3 regions of the Pararhizobium sp. O133 genome follow, and region 1 is predicted to be linked to each of the others. Evidence: predicted binding sites of a transcription regulator. Region 1 holds the regulator's gene; each other region holds the start of a gene.
The links. Region 1 encodes PhoB, which activates phosphate uptake and scavenging genes when phosphate is short. Its sites were predicted from a motif close to TGTCATNNANCTGTCAT; they were not measured.
Positions count from the first base shown of each region.

Region 1 (7,843 bases):
TTCCGTCATCATCTTGCTCCTTCGTGTTCGGCCACAGATGCGCCCGAGGAGCCGAGCCCCGCAGCGACGCGATGTCCGATCTGTTCATTGATCCCGTGCCGTCCCGGTTTGTCCAGAGTGCATCCGGAAAAAGCGGCGGCCGGTCTTGTCGCTTCAGGGTCGAAGCGAACGGATGGTTGGCGTCATCAACGACGATGACCGGTCGCGTGTTCGGCGCCGGTCATCTTTCTGGTCCATAGATCGTGTGCCGCCCGGCCGTTTTCAAGTCGCGTGGGCGAGCCTGCTCACAGGGCGCCGAGGCACCAGGCAAGGACCGACTTCTGGGCGTGCAGGCGGTTCTCGGCCTCGTCGAAGACGACGGATTGCCTGCCGTCGATGACCTCGTCGGTGACTTCCTCGCCGCGATGGGCTGGCAGGCAGTGCATGAACAACGCATCCTTGTCCGCCCGCTTCATCAGCGCCTCATTGACCTGGAAAGGCTGGAAGACATTGTGGCCGCGGGCGCGATGTTCCTGGTTCATGGAGACCCAGGTATCGGTGACCACGCAATGAGCGCCATCCACGGCCTGTTCAGCCTCATGATAGAGCTTGATATTGCCGCCATTGTTGCGGGCCCAGTTGAGGATCTTGTCGTCCGGCTCGGAACCGAGCGGAACGGCCATGTTCATCTGGTAGCCGAAACGGGCAGACCCCTCGACGAAGGAATGCAGCACGTTGTTGCCATCGCCGGTCCAGGCGATCGTCTTGCCCTTCACCGGCCCGCTATGCTCCTCGAAGGTCATGATGTCGGCCATGATCTGGCAGGGATGCGTTGTATCGGTCAGGCCGTTGATGACAGGGACGGTCGCGTGTTCGGCCAGTTCCAGCAGGCGGCTGTGATCGGTGGTGCGGATCATGATGGCGTCGACATAACGCGACAGGACCTTGGCGGTATCGCCGATGGTTTCAGCGCGGCCAAGCTGCATTTCGGTGCCGGAGAGAAACAGCGTTTCGCCGCCGAGCTGGCGCATGCCGACATCGAAGGAAACACGGGTACGGGTCGACGGTTTTTCGAAGATCATCGCCAGCATCTTGCCGGCCAGCGGCTTTTCCGCCGTGCCGGCCTTGGTGGCTACCTTGCGGACGCGGGCGTCGTCGATGATGGTTCTCAGGTCATTCGACGTCATTGCGGAGAGGTCGAGAAAGTGTCTTGTATCGGCCATTCTATTCAAATCCTGTCATTATTCGAGCATGCGGGAAACGTCGTTCAGACTGACGCCTGTCGTCGTTCCACCGTCAGATGCTCGGCCGCCCGCTCGATGCGGGCGAGACCCTCGCGGGCCTCCTCCGCCGTCGTGGTGAGCGGGGGCAGCAGGCGAATGACGTTTTCACCCGCAGGAACGGCCAGCAGGTGTTCCGCCCGGATGGCCTTCAACAGGTCTGCCGACGGCACCTTGGCCTTGATGCCGAGCATCAGGCCATCGCCACGGATTTCCTCGATGACATCGGGGAAGCGATCGGCAAGCGAGGCCAGTCCTTGGCGGAAGACCAAGGCCACATCGCGGACATGCGGCAGGAAATCGTCGGCCAACACGACGTCAAGGACGGCATTGCCGACGGCCATGGCGAGCGGATTGCCGCCATAGGTCGATCCATGCGTACCGGCGACCATGCCGGCTGCCGATTCCTCGGTCGCAAGGCAGGCACCGAGCGGGAAGCCGCCGCCGATACCCTTGGCGACAGCCATGATGTCCGGGGTGATACCCGACCATTCATGGGCAAACAGCTTGCCAGTCCGGCCGACGCCGCACTGGACCTCGTCGAAGATCAGGAGGAGGCCGTATTCGTCACAAAGTGCGCGCAGTTCCTGCAGGAATTCCTTGGGAACGGTGCGGATGCCGCCCTCGCCCTGGATCGGTTCGATCAGGATCGCGGCCGTCTCCTCGGTGATGGCGGCCTTCAGGGCCGGCATGTCGCCGAACGGAACCTGATAGAAGCCCGGAGCCTTCGGACCGAAGCCCTCGAGATATTTCGCCTGTCCACCGGCCGCGATGGTCGCCAGCGTGCGGCCATGGAAGGCGCCTTCGAAGGTGATGATATGGAATTTTTCCGGATGGCCCTTGGCGAAATGGTAGCGCCGCGCCGTCTTGATCGCGCATTCCAGCGCCTCGGCGCCGGAATTGGTGAAAAACGCCTTGTCGGCAAAGGTCGCATCGGTCAGCCGGCGGCCGAGGCTTTCCTGGCCCGGAACCTCGTAGAGATTGGACAAGTGCCAGACCTTCTCGGCCTGCTCCTTCAGCGCCGATACCAGATGCGGATGGGCATGGCCGAGCGAATTGACCGCGACGCCGGCGGCGAAGTCCAGATAGCGGGTGCCGTCCTCGGCGATCAGCCAGACGCCTTCGCCGCGCTCGAACCGAAGGGGTGCGCGGGCATATGTGTCGTAAAGCGGCGTGGCATCGGCCATGGCGCAAGTCTCCTCAATCATCACGGCGTGATTGTCTGGGTCACGTGTTTACACCGGGCTGAGGCCAGCCCTGAAAAATCAAAATGCCGCCTTGCGGCGGCGATGGCACTATCTTCATTTCGCACCGCGATGTCAACAAAAGGCCATGGTTTGCAGCCATTCCCGCGCACCGAACGGCCCGCGAATTTTTTTACGCCACGCTCTTGCAAAAATACCACGCATCGCAAGCAAGTTGGGGAAAACTCGAAAATCGATTCGGCGTGATTCATGGGACTCTTGTCACGGAGTCCCCCGGGCTCTACGTTAATAAACAATTACTAGAACGCATGCGGCGGACCTAGTCACCAAAAGTGTTATCGCGTTTCAACCTCGGATCGTTGCCGGGGTCCGGTGGAGGATTCGACCATCACCAACGCTGTGAATGGAGACATGACCATGAACTGGACTGACGAGCGGGTCGAGAAACTCAAGAAATTGTGGTCCGAGGGTCTGAGCGCGAGCCAGATCGCCGCTCAACTCGGCGGCGTCAGCCGCAACGCCGTCATCGGCAAGGTGCACCGGCTTTGCCTGCCGGGCCGCGCCAAGGCTGGCGGCACCACGACGACAGCTCGCGCAAAGCGCCCGGCACCGGCTGCTCCGCGCACGGCCGGCAACACTTTTGCCTCGCGCATGACCGCGCCCCGCGCTGCAACGCGGACGACCGGCGCTGCCGTAATGAAGGAAGAGGTCGAGATCGACGCGATCGAACAGCGCGAGGAGGCTCCAGCCAGCAATGTCGTCGTTCCGATGTCGCGCCGTCTGGGTCTGACTCAGCTTACCGACCGCACCTGCAAGTGGCCGATCGGCGATCCGATGAAGGAAGAGTTCCACTTCTGTGGCAACGACTCTCCCGATACGTCACCCTACTGCACGTTCCATGCGAAGCTGGCCTACCAGCCGTCCGCGGAACGCCGCAGGGCACGCTGAGGCACAGCGTCACACGCATCAAAAAAGGGGCCGAAATGGCCCCTTTTTCATGTCCGGCCGAAAATTGACAGATCAGCTTTCCAGCGAATATCCGGCGCCGCGCACGGTGCGGATGACGTCCTGCATGTTGGAGAAGTTCAACGCCTTGCGCAGACGGCCCACATGGACGTCGACGGTACGCTCGTCGACATAGATATCGTGACCCCAGACGCCATCCAGAAGCTGGGAGCGCGAGAACACGCGGCCCGGCGAGGCCATGAAGAATTCCAGTAGACGGAACTCGGTCGGCCCGAGGCGCACTTCGCGGGCCTTGCGATGGACCCGGTGGGTTTCGCGGTCGAGTTCGATATCGCCGCATTTCAGAAGCGTGGAGAGGACTTCCGGCTTCGCACGGCGCAGCATGGCCTTCACCCGCGCCATCAGTTCCGGCGTCGAGAACGGCTTGACGACATAATCGTCGGCGCCGGTGGCGAGACCGCGGACGCGCTCGCTTTCCTCGCCACGCGCGGTCAGCATGATGATCGGCAGGCGCTCGGTTTCGGAACGCTGGCGCAGGCGACGGCAAAGCTCGATGCCGGACACACCCGGCAGCATCCAGTCGAGGATCAGCAGGTCGGGAAGACGCTCCTGCAGGCGCATTTCGGCTTCGTCACCACGGTTGATCGTATCGACTTCAAACCCTTCGGCCTCAAGGTTGTAGCGCAGGAGGACGCTCAGCGCCTCTTCATCTTCAACAACGGCAATTCTTGGCAGCATAGTCCATGAGCTCCTTGGCGCCCGGTCCACCTGGCATGCCGAGCGGCTCCAGCGGCCGCGCGCGCCTTCACGTAAGAATCGGCTTACTTATTTGTGCGACGCGATCAGTTTCCGACCGCACCGACGGTGTTGGCCGTGTCGTCCTTCGGCCGCTCGCCGACCAGCTGCGCGCCGGTCGCCATGTAGTAGATCGTCTCGGCGATGTTGGTCGCATGGTCGCCGATGCGCTCGATGTTCTTGGCGCAGAACAGAAGATGGGTGCACGGCGTGATGTTGCGCGGATCTTCCATCATGTAGGTGAGAAGTTCGCGGAACAGCGACGTGTAGATCGCATCGATCTCGCCATCGCGCTCGCGGATGCTGTTGGCCTTTTCAGGCGAACGCGACGCGTAGACATCGAGAACTTCCTTGAGCTGAACGAGAGCAAGCTCGGCCAGGTGTTCCAGGCCACGGGCCAGCTGACGCGGCAGGGTCGAGCTGGCAACGGCGATGACGCGCTTGGCGGTGTTCTTGCCGAGGTCGCCGACGCGTTCCAGGTCGGCGGCGATGCGGATCGAGCCCATGATTTCGCGCAGGTCGGCCGCCATCGGCTGGCGCTTGGCGATGGTGATGATCGCCTTTTCGCCGATCTGGCGCTCGGCATCATCGAGAATGGCGTCGTCGGAGATAACCTTCTGGGCGAGCGCCAGGTCGGAATTGACCAAAGCGCGCACGGATTCGGCAACCATCTGCTCGGCCAGACCGCCCATTTCGGAGATGCGGCGGGTCAGGTATTTCAGATCTTCGTCATAGACGGAAACGATGTGTGTAGACATGATTGTTTTTCCTCGTGATCACAATCCAATTGGGAAACAGCCGCCTCCCCGAACGCCGGGCAGGCCACGGGACATATCCTCAGCCGAAGCGGCCCATGATGTAGTCCTGGGTGCGCTGATCATCCGGGTTTGTGAACATCTTGTCGGTGTCGTTTTCCTCGACGAGATTGCCGAGGTGGAACATGGCGGTGCGCTGCGACACGCGGGCGGCCTGCTGCATCGAATGCGTCACGATGACGATCGTGTAGTTGGTGCGCAGTTCGTGGATCAGTTCCTCGACCTTGGCGGTCGCGATCGGGTCCAGTGCCGAGCACGGCTCGTCCATCAGGATCACTTCCGGGCTGACGGCGACGGCGCGTGCGATGCACAGGCGCTGCTGCTGGCCGCCGGAGAGACCGGTGCCGGATTCATGCAAACGGTCCTTCACCTCGTTCCAGAGGCCGGCCTTCTGCAGGCTCTGCTCGACGATCTGGTCGAGTTCCGCCTTGGTGCGGGCGAGACCGTGGATCTTCGGACCGTAGGTGACGTTCTCGTAGATCGACTTCGGAAACGGGTTCGGCTTCTGGAAGACCATGCCGACGCGGGCACGAAGTTCAACGACGTCGATGCTCGGATCGTAGATATCGCCACCATCGAGCGTAATCTTGCCGGTAACGCGGCAATTATCGATCGTGTCGTTCATGCGGTTCAGCGTCCGCAGGAAGGTGGACTTGCCGCAGCCGGAAGGGCCGATCAGCGCGGTCACGGTGTTTTCGCGGACATCCAGGTTCACGTCGTACAGCGCACGCTTCTCGCCATAATAGACCGAAACGTCCTTGCCGATCATCTTCAACGGGACAGTGTTCATTTTCTGGTCCAGCGCCTTTTCAACTGCTGCTTCTGACATCATGTTCATGTTCTTACCTCACTACCAGCGACGCTCAAAGCGACGCCGCAACAGGATTGCGCCCAGGTTCATGACGACGAGGAAGATCAAGAGGATCATGATCGCACCCGACGTCCGTTCGACAAATGCACGTTCGGCTTCGTTGGCCCACATATAGATCTGCACTGGCAGTGCCGTGGACGGCTCCATCGGCGAGCCGGGATAATCGACCACGAAGGCGACCATGCCGATCAGCAGAAGCGGCGCGGTTTCGCCGAGCGCATGCGCCAAGCCGATGATCGTGCCGGTGAGAACGCCCGGCATGGCGAGCGGCAGAACGTGGTGGAAGATCGTCTGCATCTTCGACGCACCGAGGCCAAGGGCGGCCGAGCGGATCGACGGCGGAACCGCCTTCAGCGCGGCGCGGGTGGCGATGATGATCGTCGGAAGCGTCATCAGCGTCAGCACCAGGCCACCGACCACGGCGGCCGAACGGGGCATGCCGGCGAAGTTGATGAAGATCGACAGGCCGAGCAGACCGTAGACGATGGACGGAACGGCCGCGAGATTGTTGATGTTCACCTCGATCAGGTCCGTCAGGCGGTTTTTCGGGGCGAACTCTTCAAGATAGATCGACGCGCAGACACCGATCGGCAAAGCCAGCACGAGCACGATCAGCATCATGTAGAGCGAACCGAGGGCCGCAACGCCGATACCGGAGGCTTCAGGACGGCTCGATGCGCCATAGGTGAACAGGCCTGTATTGAACTCCTTGGCGAGCGCACCACTGTCGGACAGGGTCGCCATCCATTTGATCTGCTGATCCTTCACCTTGCGGTTCGCCTCGGCGACCGTCAGGTCGATCTGCCCCTTGTTGGCGCTGTCGATATTGCCTTCAGCCAGAAGCGATACGTTGACGGTGGTGCCGATGATCGCCGGATCGGCAACAACGAGATCGCGCAATTGCGTGCGGGCGCTTGCAGACACCATTTCCGTCGCCTTCTTGACCAGCGCCTTGTCGGCCGGGTCGATGGCAAGCACCTTGACGAGGGCATCGCGGACCAGAAGAGGATAGTTGGCAGTCATCAGCTTGGCGGGATTGGTGCCACGCTCGTTTTTCGGATCGATGATCTTTTCGGAGAACTCGATCGGCAGGGTGATCGCCGTCTGCTGGAAGGCGGTGTAGCCCTTGGAAACGACTGTCCAGAGAAGCACGAACAGGAAGAACAGGCCGATCAGGATCGCGGCGAAGCCATAGGCCTGGAAACGGCGTTCGGCTGCATAGCGCTTCTTGATGCCGATATCGCGTCTTGCCTGGGCCGGGCGCTGAAACGTGGACTGTACGGAGGATGTAACGTCGGTCATTCGTACTGTTCCCGATATTTGCGCACGATGTAGAGTGCATAGATGTTGAGGCAGAGCGTTATGGCGAACAGGGTGATACCGAGCGCGAAGGCCACCAGGGTCTGCGGCGAGTTGAACTCGAGGTCGCCGGTCAACTGATTGACGATCTTGACGGTAACCGTCGTCATCGCTTCGAACGGATTGAGCTGCATGCGGGCGGCAACACCGGCGGCGAGAACCACGATCATGGTTTCACCGACTGCACGCGAAGCCGTCAGCAGCAGTGCGCCAACGATGCCGGGAAGGGCGGCCGGGAGGATGACGCGCTTGATGGTTTCCGAGCGGGTGGCGCCGAGACCGAGCGAGCCATCGCGAAGGGCGCGGGGCACCTGCGTAATGATGTCGTCCGAAAGCGACGACACGAACGGGATCAGCATGATGCCCATGACGAGACCGGCGGTCAGGACGCTCTGTGCCTGGATGAAGTTGACGTAATTGCCGGTCACCAGGCCATTAAGCTGGGCCGACATGTCGCGCAGGAAAGGGCCAACCGTGATCAGGGCGAAGAAGCCGTAGACGATGGTCGGGATGCCGGCGAGAATTTCGAGCAGCGGCTTTGCGATACCGCGAACCGCAGGCTTGGCATATTCG
Region 1 is NZ_CP196426.1:4,402,845-4,410,687, forward strand. It holds gene ACST81_RS21375 (Hsp33 family molecular chaperone) at 1-9, opposite strand, end outside; gene argF (ornithine carbamoyltransferase) at 285-1,202, opposite strand; gene ACST81_RS21385 (aspartate aminotransferase family protein) at 1,247-2,446, opposite strand; gene ACST81_RS21390 (hypothetical protein) at 2,467-2,715, opposite strand; gene ACST81_RS21395 (GcrA family cell cycle regulator) at 2,882-3,412, shown strand; gene phoB (phosphate regulon transcriptional regulator PhoB) at 3,485-4,168, opposite strand; gene phoU (phosphate signaling complex protein PhoU) at 4,273-4,983, opposite strand; gene pstB (phosphate ABC transporter ATP-binding protein PstB) at 5,063-5,878, opposite strand; gene pstA (phosphate ABC transporter permease PstA) at 5,891-7,213, opposite strand; gene pstC (phosphate ABC transporter permease subunit PstC) at 7,210-7,843, opposite strand, start outside.

Region 2 (7,843 bases), 1.8 Mb from region 1:
TAGCGCGGATTGTCGCTTGTCAGCTTCGCATCGCCGATCTTCGTCAGGAAGCGACGAACCACCCAGGCGCCAGCCGTGTCCATGGCGGTGACGGCGCTGAGATCGACTTCACTCGCCGTCCCACCTTTTGATGCCAGCTGGTCAAGTTGCGGCATGACGGTGTGAATGGAGACGCTGCGCCAATCGCCGCTGAAACGATAGACCTTGCTGCCACCATTGCCAGCATCTTCCAGCTGTACGTCGGTGTCGGTTTTCACTTGCGAACGCGTCACGTCTGTTCTTGTCTTCCGGAGATGGCTGTATTTGATAAAACGTAAGCGACTCATAACCGCTCGGGCATCATCTGTCACCGATTGAAACGTTTCCGCGCCAAACGGTTGGTCGCTGAGATATGGATGCCACAGGAGACATCGATGAAACGCGCAATGACAACCGCCGTCGAACATTTCCCGATCGCCGGAAGCTTTACCATTTCGCGAGGCAGCAAGACGACGGCATCGGTGGTCACCTGCACCCTCGCGCAAGCCGGATTCATCGGACGCGGAGAATGCGTGCCCTATGGCCGCTATGGTGAGACGATCGATACTGTGCTTGCCGCGATCGAGGCAATCCGCCCGCTGATCGAATCGGGCATCGACAGGGTTCAACTGCGCGACGCCATGCCGGCCGGTGCCGCCCGCAACGCCGTCGATTGCGCGCTGTGGGATCTTCAGGCGAAAACGGCGGGCACGCGTGCCTCCGCAATCGCCGGCGTCGAAGAGCCGTTGGCGCTCACCACCGCCTACACGCTGTCGCTCGGGGAGCCGGACGCGATGGCGGCGCAAGCGACGAAGTACGCCCATAGGGCCTTGCTCAAGATCAAGGTCGGAACGGCGGATGACGCCTCCCGCATCCGCGCCGTCCGCGCTGCGGCCCCTGACAGTGCCATTATCCTTGATGCCAACGAAGGCTGGACGGAAGGCAACCTCGCCCACCATTTCGCCGTCTGCCTCGACGCGGGCATATCGCTGATCGAACAGCCTCTGCCTGCCGGCAAGGACGGCTTTCTCGCTGAAATCGCCCGCCCCGTCCCGGTCTGCGCCGACGAGAGCGTGCACAAGACCGAGGACTTGGCAAAAATGGCCGGGCTCTATGACGCCGTCAACATCAAGCTCGACAAGACCGGCGGTCTCACCGAAGCGCTGCGCATGCGCGACGCCGCCCGGGCGCTGAACCTGAAAATCATGGTCGGGTGCATGGTCGGCACCTCGCTCGGCATGGCGCCGGCCGTGCTTCTGGCGCAGGGGGCGGAATTCGTCGATCTCGACGGGCCGTTGCTCCTGGCACAGGACCGCGAGCCCGGCCTGCGCTACGAAGCCTCGCTGGTCTTCCCGCCGCCGGCCGCCCTCTGGGGTTGAAGGACCCAGGCCGCGAACGCGGAACAGCAGCCGACAAAGGCGACCAACGACATTGAGTAAAATCCGTCAACACCGAACCTGGTATAGAAGTAGCCCGACGTGAATGTGAAGATCGCCGAGAAGATGCCGGTATAGAAGAAATACAGGCCTTGCGCGGATGATTCCTGCTCCTCCGGAACCCGCTGCACCAGAATGTTCTGCATGCCCGTATGCATGATGGCATAGGTGAAGGCGTGGAAGCACTGGAGGATGAAATAGCCCCAGAAGCCGAGGTCCATCGGAAAGATGATCCAGCGGACGACGGCAAGAATACAACCCGAGAAGATCATCGTCCAAAGGCTGAACCGGCGAATGACCCAGCGCGCCGAAAAGAACATCGCAACCTCAGCCGCGACGCCGGCACTCCACAGAAGGCCAATCTCGGTGCCGGTAAAACCGATATGCTGCCAATAGATCGCTGAAAAGGCGAAAAGCATGGCATGGCTGCCGTTGACGAGGGTCACGCCGATCAGCAGCAGTTGCAGGTCGAGTTTGCGCAGCGCCTTCGGCGGCGGCTCGGTCAGCGTCGTCAGCGTCGACGGACGGCGCGGCTTGCCGACACGCGGTGCGATAAAAGTGAGAAGGATCATCAGCAGGAAGCCGCCCGCCATCGCCGGCAGCACCATCGCGCCGCCGAAAAGCCCAATCATCACCCCGCCGAACATGGTAGCGCCAATGAAGGCGACAGATCCCCACACGCGCATGGTCGCATAATCGAAACCCCAGCGTCGCACGCCGGTCAGCGCGATGGCTTCGACGATCGGCACATAGGGCGAATAGACGCCGCCTTGCAGCGCATAAATGATCAGCACGAACCAGAAACTGTGCGAAACGAATAAGGCCAGAGCGGTCAGCAACGAGAGCACGGCCGACCAGATCAGCACCCTTGCCCGTTCCCCGATCCTGTCGGCCAGCAACCCGACCAAGGGCGCCGTGACGACGCGCACGAACATCGGCACCGCCAGGATGATGCCGATCTCGAAATCGCTGAGTGACAGCGTGCTCAGCCAGACCGGAAAATACGGCATGGCGAAGCCGTTGATGATCAGGGGCGCACAGAACAGCAAGGCAATGCGCGGCACGAAATAGGCCGGCGCTTCCTCATGAAAGGGAGGCGGTGATGAGGGAATCATGGAGTGACCTGAATACGATATCCACGATCTATCACAGTGGCTCACAACCACGCCAGCAGCTAGATTTCCCTACATCTTCAGCGCGTGCACTTTTCACGCCGCCTGTTGCGAAAGAGCCTGTATCATCATCATTTCGACTTCGGACGCATCTTCCTTCACGACAAGAGCGCCGCTCAGCTGGCGCCAGGTGATCAGTTCCATCGTGCCGTCGTGATGCTCGGCGATCGCCGTGCAGCTTTCAACCCAGTCGCCGGTATTGATGTAGCGGATACCGCCGATGTCCTCGATGACGGCGTGGTGAATATGGCCGCAGATGACGCCATCGGCATTTTCCCGGCGCGCCTCTTCCGCCACGACCTTCTGGAATTCACCGATGAAATTCACCGCATGCTTAACTTGCAGCTTGGCCCAGGCGGAAAACGACCAGTAGGGCAAGCCGAGGCGCCGGCGCACGGCGGACAGGCCAATGTTGATGGCGATCGCCATGTCATAGGCCCAATCGCCGAGATAGGCGAGCAGGCGCGCATTGCGCACCACGACATCGAATTCGTCGCCATGCAGGACCAGATATTTCAACCCGTCGGCACCGTCGTGCATGTGACGCTGGGCGACCTCGATGCCGCCGAAATGCACCCCAGGGAAATCCCGCATGAATTCGTCATGGTTTCCGGGGATATAGATGACGCGGCTGCCCTTGCGGGCCTTGCGCAACAGCTTCTGCACGACGTCGTTACAGGACTGCGGCCAGTACCAGCTGCGCTTGAGCCGCCAGCCATCGACGATATCGCCGACGAGAATGATGGTCTCGGCGTCCGTCACGCGCAGGAAATCGAGAAGATAGTCGGTCTTGGCCGCCTTCGATCCCAGATGGACATCGGAAATGAACAGGGTCCTGAAATGCCGAATGGCTGGCTCTTGCTCTTTCTCGGTCATGTTGCCTCGCAAAGGTCTCTCGGGCTCTCTTAAGGGGCTTCAAAAACAGACTCTTGTTTCAGGAGAATGACAGCCTGTGGAACGCGGCCCGCGACGGGCAAGACAGCTGTTCGAGAAAACCGGCCATAAACAGGCTTTTCAAAACTGTACGGACGGTTCGTTTCATGCAAAAAGAGCCGCGACGACATGCGAGGAATTGACATTATGAGCACCGGCGACAAGGCCAAGACCCCAACGGCACCCGCAAGCGGCGACCTCGACGAGCAAGCGCTGTTCTTCCATCGCTATCCGCGCCCCGGCAAGCTCGAGATCCAGCCGACCAAGCCGCTCGGCAACCAACGCGACCTCGCCCTTGCCTATTCGCCGGGTGTCGCAGCCCCCTGTCTTGCCATTCGTGACGATCCGGCGACAGCCGCCGACTATACCGCACGCTCAAACCTCGTGGCCGTCGTGTCGAACGGCACGGCCGTGCTCGGCCTCGGCAATATCGGACCGCTGGCCTCCAAACCGGTAATGGAAGGCAAGGCCGTCCTGTTCAAGAAGTTTGCCGGCATCGACGTTTTCGACATCGAGATCGACGCCCCGGAAATCGACCAGATGGTCAATGTCATTTCCGCGCTGGAACCCACATTCGGCGGCATCAACCTTGAGGACATCAAGGCACCGGAATGTTTCGAGGTCGAACGTCGCCTGCGCGAGAAGATGGATATTCCGGTCTTCCACGACGACCAGCACGGAACCGCCATCATCGTCGCCGCCGCCATCCTCAACGGCCTTGAACTCGCCGGCAAGGACATCGCAAACGCAAAGATCGTCACGTCCGGCGCCGGTGCTGCCGCACTCGCCTGCCTCAACCTTTTGGTGACGCTCGGCGCGCAGCCGGGAAATATCTGGGTACACGACCTCGAAGGCCTCGTCTATGTCGGCCGCGAAGTGCTGATGGACCAGTGGAAGTCGATCTACGCGCAGGACAGCGCCAACCGTGTTCTGGCCGACAGCATTGCCGGCGCCGACGTCTTCCTCGGACTCTCCGCCGCCGGCGTCTTGAAGCCGGAACTGCTGGTCCAGATGGCCGAAAAGCCGCTGATCATGGCGCTCGCCAATCCCAATCCCGAGATCATGCCCGAGGTCGCGCGCGCCGCCCGCCCGGACGCGATGATCTGCACCGGCCGCTCCGATTTCCCCAACCAGGTCAACAATGTCCTGTGTTTTCCCTACATCTTCCGCGGCGCGCTCGATTGCGGCGCCCGGACGATCAACGAGGAAATGAAGATGGCGGCCGTGCGCGCCATCGCCGCGCTTGCCCGCGAGGAACCGTCGGATGTCGCCGCCCGCGCCTATTCGGGCGAAACACCGGTCTTTGGCCCGGATTACCTGATCCCCTCGCCGTTCGACCAGCGGCTGATCCTGCGCATCGCGCCGGCGGTTGCCAAGGCCGCCGCCGACAGTGGCGTCGCCAATCGGCCGATCGCCGATTTCGATGCCTATCTCGACCAGCTCAACCGCTTCGTCTTCCGCTCCGGCTTCATCATGAAGCCGATTTTCGCGGCCGCCAAGAACGCCCAGAAAAACCGCGTCATCTTCGCGGAAGGTGAAGACGAGCGCGTGCTGCGCGCCGCCCAGGTCCTGCTCGAAGACGGAACGGCGCGCCCGATCCTGATCGGCCGCCCGCATATCATCGAGACCCGCCTGAAGCGTTATGGCCTGCGCATCCGGCCGGATACCGATTTCGAAGTCGTGAACCCGGAAGGCGATCCGCGCTTCCGCGACTATGTCGACGAGTATTTCTCGCTCGTCGGCCGTCTCGGCGTCATTCCGGAAGCAGCCCGCACGATCGTGCGAACCAACCAGACCGTCATCGGCGCGCTCGCCGTTCGGCGCGGTGAGGCCGATGCGCTGATCTGCGGTGTGGAAGGCCGCTACAGCCGTCACCTGCGCGATGTTTCCCAGATCATCGGCAAACGCGAGGGCGTTCTCGACTTCTCCGCCCTCAGCCTGCTGATCTCCCAGCGCGGCGCGACCTTCATGACCGACACTTATGTGACCTTCAATCCGAGCGCCGAAGAAGTTGCGGAAAAGACGATCATGGCGGCGCAGGAAATCCGCCGCTTCGGCATCACCCCGCGCGCCGCCCTTGTCTCGCATTCCAATTTCGGCTCGCGCGATTCCGAGAGCGCCACGAAGATGCGCAAGGCGATGCAGCTCGCCCGCGAACGGGAGCCGGATCTCGAAGCAGACGGCGAAATGCACGGGGATTCCGCCATTTCGGAAACCCTGCGCAAGCGCGTCATGCCAAACAGCACGCTGGCCGGCGAAGCCAATCTTCTGGTTTTCCCCAATCTCGATGCCGCCAACATCACGCTCGGCGTCGTCAAGACAATGACGGACAGCCTGCATGTCGGCCCGATCCTGCTTGGAGCGGCCCTGCCCGCGCACATCCTGTCGCCGTCGGTCACGTCGCGCGGCGTGGTCAACATGGCCGCGCTTGCGGTGGTCGAAGCGTCGTATCCAGCGTGACCGCCAATGTGGGCTGGATATCCTCCGGCTCACATTGAGTGAAAAGCGCTCAAAAATGCAATTATAGGTTTAATTTCCTATAAATATCCAGTTTACCGAAGATTGCGCTGGACAAAGACTGAAACCGTAATCATGCTGAAACCCATAGAATAACAGGGTATGCGGCATGGCGGACCAACAGGCGTTCTTTGACCTGCTGGACATTATGGAAAACGAGAAACTCGTTGAACCAACACAGTTTTTCGACCTGATGCGCGGCACTTTCAGCATTGCGAACTTGCTTTACCTCGACGCCGATGTGTTCGCGGCGGGTTTTGCAATCCACCGACTGCACCATACGCTCGGTGCCGGCAGCCTGCGCGCCTATATGGACGGCGGCTTCAGGCGGATCGATCCGGTTCTCAAAATGGCGATGGGCGGTGTGCGTCCTGTGGACTGGGCGACCGCCCGCAAGCTGCATCCCGACAGTGAGCCGTTGTTTGCCGCGGCCGCCGAACTCGGTCACGGGCTTGAAGGCGTGACGTTGCCGCTCCCGACGCCGACGCGGCGGATCGCCTTCCTTGCCATCCAGGCCGACATGAAGGCGGAAGACTGGCCGGCCTACAAGCGCTGCCACCTGCGCGATTTCCAGCTGCTCGCCAATCTCTTTCACGCTTCCCTTCTCGAAAACGACAACCGCATCCAGCTGTCGGACCATTGCACCAAGGCACTGACCCACCGCGAGACCGAGGTGCTCGGCTGGGCAGCCGCCGGCAAGAGCTATTGGGAGATCGGCACGATCCTCGGCATTTCCGAGCGCACCGTCCGCTTCTTCATGACCAATGCCCGCCGCAAGCTCAACGTCGTCTCCAACAGCCAGGCCGTCGCGCAGGCCGTCCGGCGCGACCTGATCTCGTCGCTTTGAGCCAGCCTTGCCGATCGTACTGATCGCTCCAGCCCCATTCCATCCCTCCTCCAGTGCGTCCTTACAGGACGCACTGGTTCAGACTGCTGACAAACCCGTCGATTTTTCTCGGCGGGTTTTCTTGTTTGTGGAGTGCGCGCTCAGGTAGTGTTTGTGCGGCCGGGTAGTGTTATCCGAAGCGGGCCATGGCCTTATCCCCAGGCGGGCTTTGAAGCCTTGGTCATTGCGGTTGCGATCTTTTTGATGTTCTGCGCGGCGGCGGCGAGAAGGCATTGCCATCTGACTTTGATCAGGCCGCGGAAGCGTGCATAACGATGGCCGTGAAGCTGTTTGGCGTCGGCAAAGGAGCGCTCGACCGTCTCCTTTCGCCGCTTGTAAATCGCCTTGCCCCAAGGCGTCTTGCGATGAGCGTCTGTTCGCTCGCGGGCATCTTGCCAGACATGGCGGGTGATGGTGCGCTCTGCTTTGGCGTTAGAGGTGCAGGAGGCAAGCAGCGGGCAGTCACGGCAGAGGGCGGGGTCGGAGCCGTAATGCTTGTAGCCGGTGCGGTCGGTGGTGGCATAGGTCAGCAACTGGCCCTGAGGGCAGCGATAGCCGTCCGTCTCGGGCTCGTAGACGAACTTCGACTTGCGCATCATCCCGGCCTTGGGCGGTGTCGGGTTGCGATAGCCGGTCACTCCGAGGATGTCTCTGTCCTCCAGTCCCTTGGCGATGCCCGACGTGGCATAGCCCGCGTCGAGCCCCACCGCACCGACGTTGAAGTCGAAGCGCGCGCGCTGCCGGTCGAGGCGTTCGAGGTAGACGATGCTGTCATGCACATTGGCAGGTGTCACATGGGTGTCGGTGATGATGGCATGGCGGCCATCCACCGTGCGATGATCCAAGTAAAAGAAGCCCTTGGGCTTGCCGTCGCGCACCAT
Region 2 is NZ_CP196426.1:2,571,512-2,579,354, reverse strand. It holds gene ACST81_RS12310 (MlaE family lipid ABC transporter permease subunit) at 1-272, opposite strand, end outside; gene dgcA (N-acetyl-D-Glu racemase DgcA) at 414-1,397, shown strand; gene ACST81_RS12300 (MFS transporter) at 1,349-2,569, opposite strand; gene ACST81_RS12295 (UDP-2,3-diacylglucosamine diphosphatase) at 2,663-3,502, opposite strand; gene ACST81_RS12290 (NADP-dependent malic enzyme) at 3,707-6,019, shown strand; gene ACST81_RS12285 (helix-turn-helix transcriptional regulator) at 6,186-6,923, shown strand; gene ACST81_RS12280 (IS1182 family transposase) at 7,115-7,843, opposite strand, start outside.
Region 2: a site for PhoB is predicted at 3,558-3,574, ahead of ACST81_RS12295 (UDP-2,3-diacylglucosamine diphosphatase). Genes of this name have one in related genera too.

Region 3 (7,843 bases), 1.7 Mb from region 1:
GTGTTGGTATTGTTATTACGCCCACGGCCGCGCTTGTTCTGCTGTCCTGGCCTCATCGTTCACTCACCTGGATTCTCTTGATATTGATGATCTTGTGGCTTCGTGGCCCGCCAGAAATTCTTCAAGAGAATTCCGGGTCAGGCAGACACGCGCCGCGACCCAACCGTCTCATGACGGTACCGTCGCTGGTTAAAGTCAAATTAACAGGTACCCGCACCAGGCACTGTCGAACCTTAGCAACTCTTTTGTGAGAGCAATCCCTGCGGCTAGGTCTGACCGGAACGAATCTCAGATCTTAGACCTTCTACCCAGTGCGTGAGGGTGAACCTAGCCCGCTTCCTCTTTGATTCCAAGCCTTTTCTTCATGGTCTCTAAAAAGAACCCGCCATTTTCCGCTGGTTTTGCGGGGTTACGGCAACAGTTCGAACAGGATCGCCCTGTCATTTCCGCCGAGATCGCGCACGCGGTCGATCGCCCGGAAACCATTATCGGCAAAAAGCTGGCCGACGACCTGCATCTGGTCGTAGCCGATCTCGACCCCGACGACCCCGCCGGGTGCCAGATGCGCGGCCGCACCGGCAGCAAGCGTGCGATAGGCATCCAGCCCATCGGCGCCACCGTCCAGCGCCAAAGCCGGATCATGGTCCTTCACTTCAGGCGCCAGGGACGCAACGACATCGGTCCTTATATAGGGTGGATTCGACACAATGATGTCAAACGTGCCGTTAATTTGTTCGAACCAGTCGCTTTCGATCCCCGTGAACCGCCCGTCGAGACCATTGCGCGCCGCGTTCGCCCGCGCCATCTCCACCGCACCCGCGGCAAGATCCGAGCCCACCCCGGTCGCTTCCGGCACCGCGCTGAGCAGCGCCAGGCAGATGGCCCCCGTGCCCGTGCCGAGATCGATGATCCGGCAGGAACCGTTTTCCGCGACGATCTTCCGGGCGACCGGGATCAGCCCCTCGACGATCATTTCCGAATCCGGCCGTGGCTCCAGCGTGTCCTTCGACATGCCAAGCGTCAGCCCGTAGAATTCGCGCCACCCGAGAATGCGATAGACCGGCTCATGCGCCGCGCGGCGGGCAATGGCGTCGCGTATGCGCTGCGCATCTTCAACCGACACCGATTCGCTGCCGCGCGTCACGAACGCCAATGTGGGGAGGTCAAGCAATCCGCCGATCAGCACGCGCGCATCCAGCGCCGCCTCGCCGATATGCGCCTGCAGGAATCGGGCCTTCGCCTCGGCAAACAGGCTGTCGAGCGTATCGGTCATCCCTGGATCTCGCCGAGCTGTGCCAGCTGGTCCGCCTGGTAATCGGCAAGCAGTGCGTCCACCACCTCGTCGATTTCGCCCATCATCATCCGGTCGATCTTGTAAAGCGTCAGGTTGATGCGGTGATCGGTGACGCGACCCTGCGGAAAGTTATAGGTGCGGATGCGCTCGGACCGGTCGCCGGAACCGACCTGGCTCTTGCGCGAGGCGGAGCGCTCATTGTCCGCCTTCTGCCGCTCCATGTCGTAGAGCCGCGACCGCAAAACCTGCATCGCCTTGGCGCGGTTCTGGTGTTGCGATTTTTCAGAAGAGGTGACGACGATGCCGGTCGGCAGATGGGTGATGCGCACGGCCGAGTCCGTCGTGTTGACGTGCTGGCCGCCGGCGCCGGAGGAGCGCATCGTATCGATGCGGATATCCTCGTTGCGGATCTCGATATCGATATCTTCCGCTTCCGGCAAAACCGCGACAGTCGCCGCCGATGTATGGATGCGGCCCTGCGTTTCCGTGTCCGGCACGCGCTGCACCCGGTGAACGCCGGATTCGAATTTCAGCTTGGAGAACACGCCGCGCCCGGTCACGGTGGCGATGATTTCCTTGTAACCGCCGGCATCGCCTTCGCTCGCCGACAGCACCTCGACCTTCCACCCCTTGTCGGATGCATAACGCTCGTACATGCGAAAAAGGTCGCCGGCAAACAGCGCCGCCTCCGACCCGCCCGTACCGGCGCGGATTTCCAGGATCGCGCTCTTTTCGTCGGCGGCGTCCTTCGGCAGGAGCAGGATCTGCATGTCCTTTTCCAGCGCCTCGATGCGTTCCTCGATCTCCGGCTTTTCCATCTCGGCGAGGTCGCGCATCTCGCGATCGGTGGTGCGATCGTTCATCAGCGTGTTGACATCGGCAAGCTCGGCCAGCGCCTTCTCATACAGCCGGATCTTCGTCACCACCGGCTGCAACTCGGAATATTCCGACGCCAGCTTCACATAAACATCCGCCGCCGGCCCCTCCGACATCCGCGCCTCGATCTCGCCGAAGCGCCGCTCCAGCTCGCGCATTTTTTCAACAGGAAGTGTGGCCAATGTAGTCTCCGTGGGGCGTGCCGCTTCGCGCGTCCGTCCTTCATTCTGTCCGAGCTTGCGGAGGCTTACCCCCCTCTGTCACTCACGTGACATCTCCCCCTCAAAGGGGGGAGATCATTCTTTTCCCTATCTACACCATAGTCAGGGACGCACAATCGTTGCGGTCAATCTCCCCCCTTGAGGGGGAGATGTCGGCGTAGCCGACAGAGGGGGGTGAGCCCACAGCGGACTCCAATGCCAATCCCTAAACCGGCACCCCATGCTCCGCCGCAAATGCCAAAAGCTTCTCCCGCAATGGCGTCAGGTCCTTGTGGTCGTCCAGTGCCGCGTGCAGCATGGCCGAGAGCTTGTCGAGATCGACGGCGAGCAGCATGGCCTTGACCGGGCCGACGGCCGTCGGCGACATCGAGACGGAGCGGTAGCCGAGGCCGAGCAACGCCATGGCGGACAGCGGCTTGCTCGCCATTTCGCCGCAGAGCGTGACCGACGTTTCGTTGCGGTCACCGGCGCGGATGATGTCGCGCAGGATGCGCAGGAACGGCCGACCGAGCACGTCGAAACGATCCGCCACCCGCGCATTGCCGCGGTCGACCGCCATCGAGAACTGGAACAGGTCGTTGGAGCCGACCGAGACGAAATCGACTTCCTGCATCAGTTCGTCGAGCTGCCAGAGCAGGGCCGGCACTTCCAGCATGGCGCCGAACTGCAACTTGCGCGGCAATTGCTCGCCGACCTTGGACTGGCGCTGGATTTCCTTCTGAAGGAGTTCTCGCACGGTACGCAACTCGGCAACTTCCGTCACCATCGGCAGCATGATGCGCAGTTCCTGGCTGGCGGAGGCCCGAAGCATGGCGCGTAACTGCGTGCGCAACAGGCCGGGACGGTCCAGCGACAGGCGGATCGCCCGCCAGCCGAGCGCCGGGTTTTCCTCTTCCGCCGCGCGGAAATAGGGCACGACCTTGTCGCCGCCGATATCGAGCGTGCGGAAGGTCACCGGCTTGCCGGCCGCCTGCTTGATGACGTTGCGATAGAAGGCTTCCTGCTCCTCCATCTTCGGCATGGTCGAGGCGATCATGAACTGCAACTCGGTGCGGAACAGGCCGATGCCCTCCGCGCCGGATTCGGCCAGTTGCGGCAGATCGACCAGCAGGCCGGCATTCATCTGCAGCTTGATCCGCTTGCCGTCCTTGGTCACCGGCTCGATGCCACGCAGCGCCCGGAACTGTGCCTGCCGACGGGCGCGCAGCCTCACCTTTTCCTCGTATGCCCGCTGCAGGTCCGCCATTGGCCGCAGATGCACCTGGGCGCCGTCGCCATCGACGATAACAGCATCGCCGTTTTCGGCCAACGCCACGACACCCGCCGCCTGCCCCACCACGGAAATGCCCATGGCCCGGGCGACGATCACCACATGGCTTGTCACGGCGCCGTCTTCCAGCACCAGGCCGCGCACGTTCTCGCGCGGATAATCCAGCAGTTCGGCCGCCCCCATGGCGCGGGCGACGACGATGGCATCGGGCGGGAAATCGCTGGCCGACAGCCGCGCGCCATAGCCGGTCAGCTGGCGCAGCAGCCGGTTGGCGAGGTCGTCGAAATCGTGCATGCGCTCGCGCAGGTAAGGATCCGTCAGCCGGATCATCCGCGCCTTGGTCTCGCTCTGCACCCGCTCGACGGCGGCTTCGGCGGTGAGGCCGTTGCGGATAGCCTCTTCGAGCTTGCGCACCCAGCCCCGGTCATGGGCAAACATCCGGTAGGCTTCCAGCACGGCGCGGTGCTCGCCTTCCATCGACACGTCGCGGCGCGACAGCATGTCGTCGATGGAAATGCGCAAGGATCCCAGCGCCTCGGCCAGCCGGCCAAGCTCGTGGTCGGTATCGTCGTTCAACAGATTGGTGACGACGATGCGCGGTTCGTGCAGCACGACGTAGCCGAGGCCGATGCCTTCTCCGAAACTGTTGCCCTCGATCGTCACCGGGCGCGACAGGTCGAGTTCCAGTCCCGGACGGGTGAGCTTCTTCAGTTCCCCGGTCGCCACCATCTCGGCGAGCACCATCGCCGTCGTCTCCATCGCCTCGACCTCGTCGTCACGATAGGTGCGGCTTGCCTTGTTCTGCACGACGAGAACGCCGAGCGAGCGGCCGGTGCGCAGGATCGGCACGCCGAGGAAGGAATGGTAGACCTCCTCGCCGGTCTCCGGCAGGTAGGTAAAGGCCGGATGCGCCTGGGCGTCGGAGAGATTGAGCGGCCGGGCGGAAGCGGCGATCGTGCCGACGAGCCCCTGCCCCATCTGCAGTTGCGCGAGATGGACGGCGTCCTTGTTCAGGCCTTCGGTGGCATAGAGTTCGAGCACGCCGTCGGAGCGCAGCACGTAGACCGAACACACTTCCGCGACCATGTTCTGAGCGATCTGGCGGACAATCTGGTCAAGTCGCTCCTGCGGCTCGAGCGGTTCCGCCATCAGTTCGCGCAACCGCTTGAGAAGGACGCGTGGACCCGCGGAAAGGTCTCTCATCGCGCAACGTCTCCGTATCTGAAATCATCAAGGGCAGATAGCAATCGCCCCGGCATTATCAAGCGCCGGAAGCGACCGTAACTGCGTCGCTTAACTCTTATCCAGACCGTAGACGGAATGCAAAGTACGAACCGCCAATTCGGCGTAAGCACCGTCGATCAGGATGGAAATCTTGATTTCCGAGGTGGTGATCGCCTTGATGTTGATGCCTTTTTCAGCAAGTGCGCGGAAAGCGGACGCGGCCACGCCGGCATGGCTGCGCATACCGATGCCGATGACCGAGACCTTCACCAGGCCCGATTCGTTCTGGATGACGTCGAAGCCGATCTTTTCCTTGGATTCGTTCAGAACCTTCAGGGCCTTGTCGACATCGCTGGAGGGCACCGTGAAGGTCATGTCGGTCTTCGAGCCGTCTTCCGAAATGTTCTGGACGATCATGTCGACATTGATGTGGCTTTCGGCGAGCGGCCCGAAGATCGCGGCCGAAACGCCGGGCCGATCGGCCAGGCGCCGGAGCGAAATCTGTGCTTCATCCTTGGCATAGGCGATGCCGGTGACGACTTCCTGTTCCACGATCTCTTCCTCATCACAAATCAGCGTACCGGGGGGATTCAAGAAATCGCCCATGCCCGGTGCATCGGGGTCTTCGAAACTGGAGCGCACGAAGGTGCGGACCTTGAATACCATGGCAAGCTCGACCGAGCGAACCTGCAAGACCTTGGCCCCGAGCGAGGCCATTTCCAGCATTTCCTCGAACGCGATCTTCTTCAGGCGCTTGGCCTTCGGCTCGATGCGCGGATCGGTCGTGTAGACGCCGTCGACGTCGGTATAGATGTCGCAACGATCGGCCTTCACCGCGGCTGCAATCGCCACAGCCGACGTATCGGAACCGCCGCGACCGAGCGTCGCGATCCGATTGTCCGGGCCAAGCCCCTGGAAGCCGGCGATGACGGCCACCTGCCCCTCGCCGAAGCGGCGGACCAGTTCCGTGCCATCGATATCGAGAATGCGCGCCGCGCCATGGGCGTTGTCGGTTTTGATCGGGATCTGCCAGCCCTGCCAGGAGCGGGCATTGATGCCGATATTCTGCAGCGCGATGGCCAGCAGACCGGACGTCACCTGCTCGCCGGAGGCGACCACGGCATCATATTCGCGCGCGTCATGCATCGGCGAAGCGTCACGCGTCCAGGCGACCAGTTCGTTGGTCTTGCCGGACATGGCGGAAACGACGACCGCGACCTCATGGCCGGCATCGACTTCACGTTTCACATGGCGGGCCACATTCCTGATGCGATCCATATCCGCGACGGACGTGCCGCCGAATTTCATCACGATGCGTGCCATATGCCTCTACCGGTATTGCCTGCTGCGCCAAGGGGTTCGCGCCAGTGAAAGAAGTTGGCGGTCTCTTAGCGAAATTGAAAGCGGGGTGCAATGGCGGAACACGCACCGTTCGTCTTGCCGCACGCGCCTGTAGCGATACAGGCGACCGTTCGCCGTTTAGTATCGCTGTGGCCTTTAAGCTTGCTGAAAACGATCAGCATTTTTCGAACCGTTGCATCAAGGCGCAGCTTGAATTGCTGCCTGACTTTAACGCAGTTCGCAAATGTTCATGCCTGTCACACCCCTGTCATCAAACCCTGCTCCTGTCCCTCCGACCAACAGGAACGCGACCCGATGATCGACCACCTCGACCGCATCAAGGCGGAAATTGCCGACAGCTTCGATGAAGAGCTGGAAATGCAGATGGAAGAGGACCGTCTTGACGAAATGGTCGCCGAGGGCATGTCCGGCCCGGCCGAGCCGACGCTGGAGCGCAAGACTTATTTCCGTGAACTGTTCCGCCTCCAGCATGAACTGGTGCGCCTGCAGGATTGGGTCCAGCACAAGAAGCTCAAGGTCGTCGTCCTGTTCGAAGGCCGCGATTCCGCCGGCAAGGGCGGCGCCATCAAGCGTGTCACCCAGCGCCTCAACCCGCGCGTCTGCCGCGTCGTCGCCCTGCCTGCACCCACTGAGCGCGAACGCAATCAGTGGTATTTCCAGCGTTATGTGCCGCACCTGCCGTCATCAGGCGAAATGGTGCTGTTCGATCGCTCGTGGTACAACCGCGCCGGCGTCGAGCGCGTCATGGGCTTCTGCACGCCCGAGCAGGTCGAGGAATTCTTCCGCGACGTGCCGGAATTCGAGCGCATGCTGGTCCGCTCCGGCATCATTCTCATTAAATACTGGTTCTCGATCACCGACGACGAACAGGAATTCCGCTTCCAGATGCGTATCCACGATCCGCTGAAACAGTGGAAGCTTTCGCCGATGGACCTGGAAAGCCGCATCCACTGGGAAAACTACACCAAAGCCAAGGAAGAGATGCTGGCCCGCACCCATATCGAGGAAGCCCCCTGGTGGATCGTCCAGGCCGTCGACAAGAAGAAGGCGCGCCTCAACTGCATCGCCCACCTGCTCGCCCAGATCCCCTACGAGGATGTGCCCAAGCCGGAACTCGTCCTGCCCGACCGCATCCGCCACGACGACTACACCCGCCACCCGGTCCCGCCGGACATGTACGTGCCGGACGTGTATTGATTTCCGGAAACGCCGTCTGGTTTCCCTTGCGGTGCAGTTGCCGTTTGTCCTTCTCCCCGTCAAAACGGGGAGAAGGTGCCCGACAGGGCGGATGAGGGGCGGTCTTGCACGGCAGTGACGTGTGACCGGAGGTGGCAGCCTGATGCCATCGGAACCATTCCAAGGCTCCCGGGAATCGTCCCGTTCAGCGCATGAACAGCGCACCACCCTGACTTGAACTGCTTATCATTTAAGTTCATGTTACCGTCATGGCACAGGTCAAGACATCCCCGTCAATCGTTACCGTTCGCAATTCGCGGACTGGGCAGCTCGTCACGATCAAGGGCGCCGGCGCCCTCAAGGACAGCGAGCTTTCCATGAAACGCGGGCTCGACCTCACCAAGCCAATCGCGGAACAGG
Region 3 is NZ_CP196426.1:1,467,757-1,475,599, reverse strand. It holds gene ACST81_RS07110 (DUF4167 domain-containing protein) at 1-56, opposite strand, end outside; gene prmC (peptide chain release factor N(5)-glutamine methyltransferase) at 410-1,273, opposite strand; gene prfA (peptide chain release factor 1) at 1,270-2,352, opposite strand; gene ptsP (phosphoenolpyruvate--protein phosphotransferase) at 2,597-4,864, opposite strand; gene ACST81_RS07090 (aspartate kinase) at 4,955-6,208, opposite strand; gene ppk2 (polyphosphate kinase 2) at 6,542-7,444, shown strand; gene ACST81_RS07080 (hypothetical protein) at 7,693-7,843, shown strand, end outside.
Region 3: a site for PhoB is predicted at 6,482-6,498, ahead of ppk2 (polyphosphate kinase 2). Genes of this name have one in related genera too.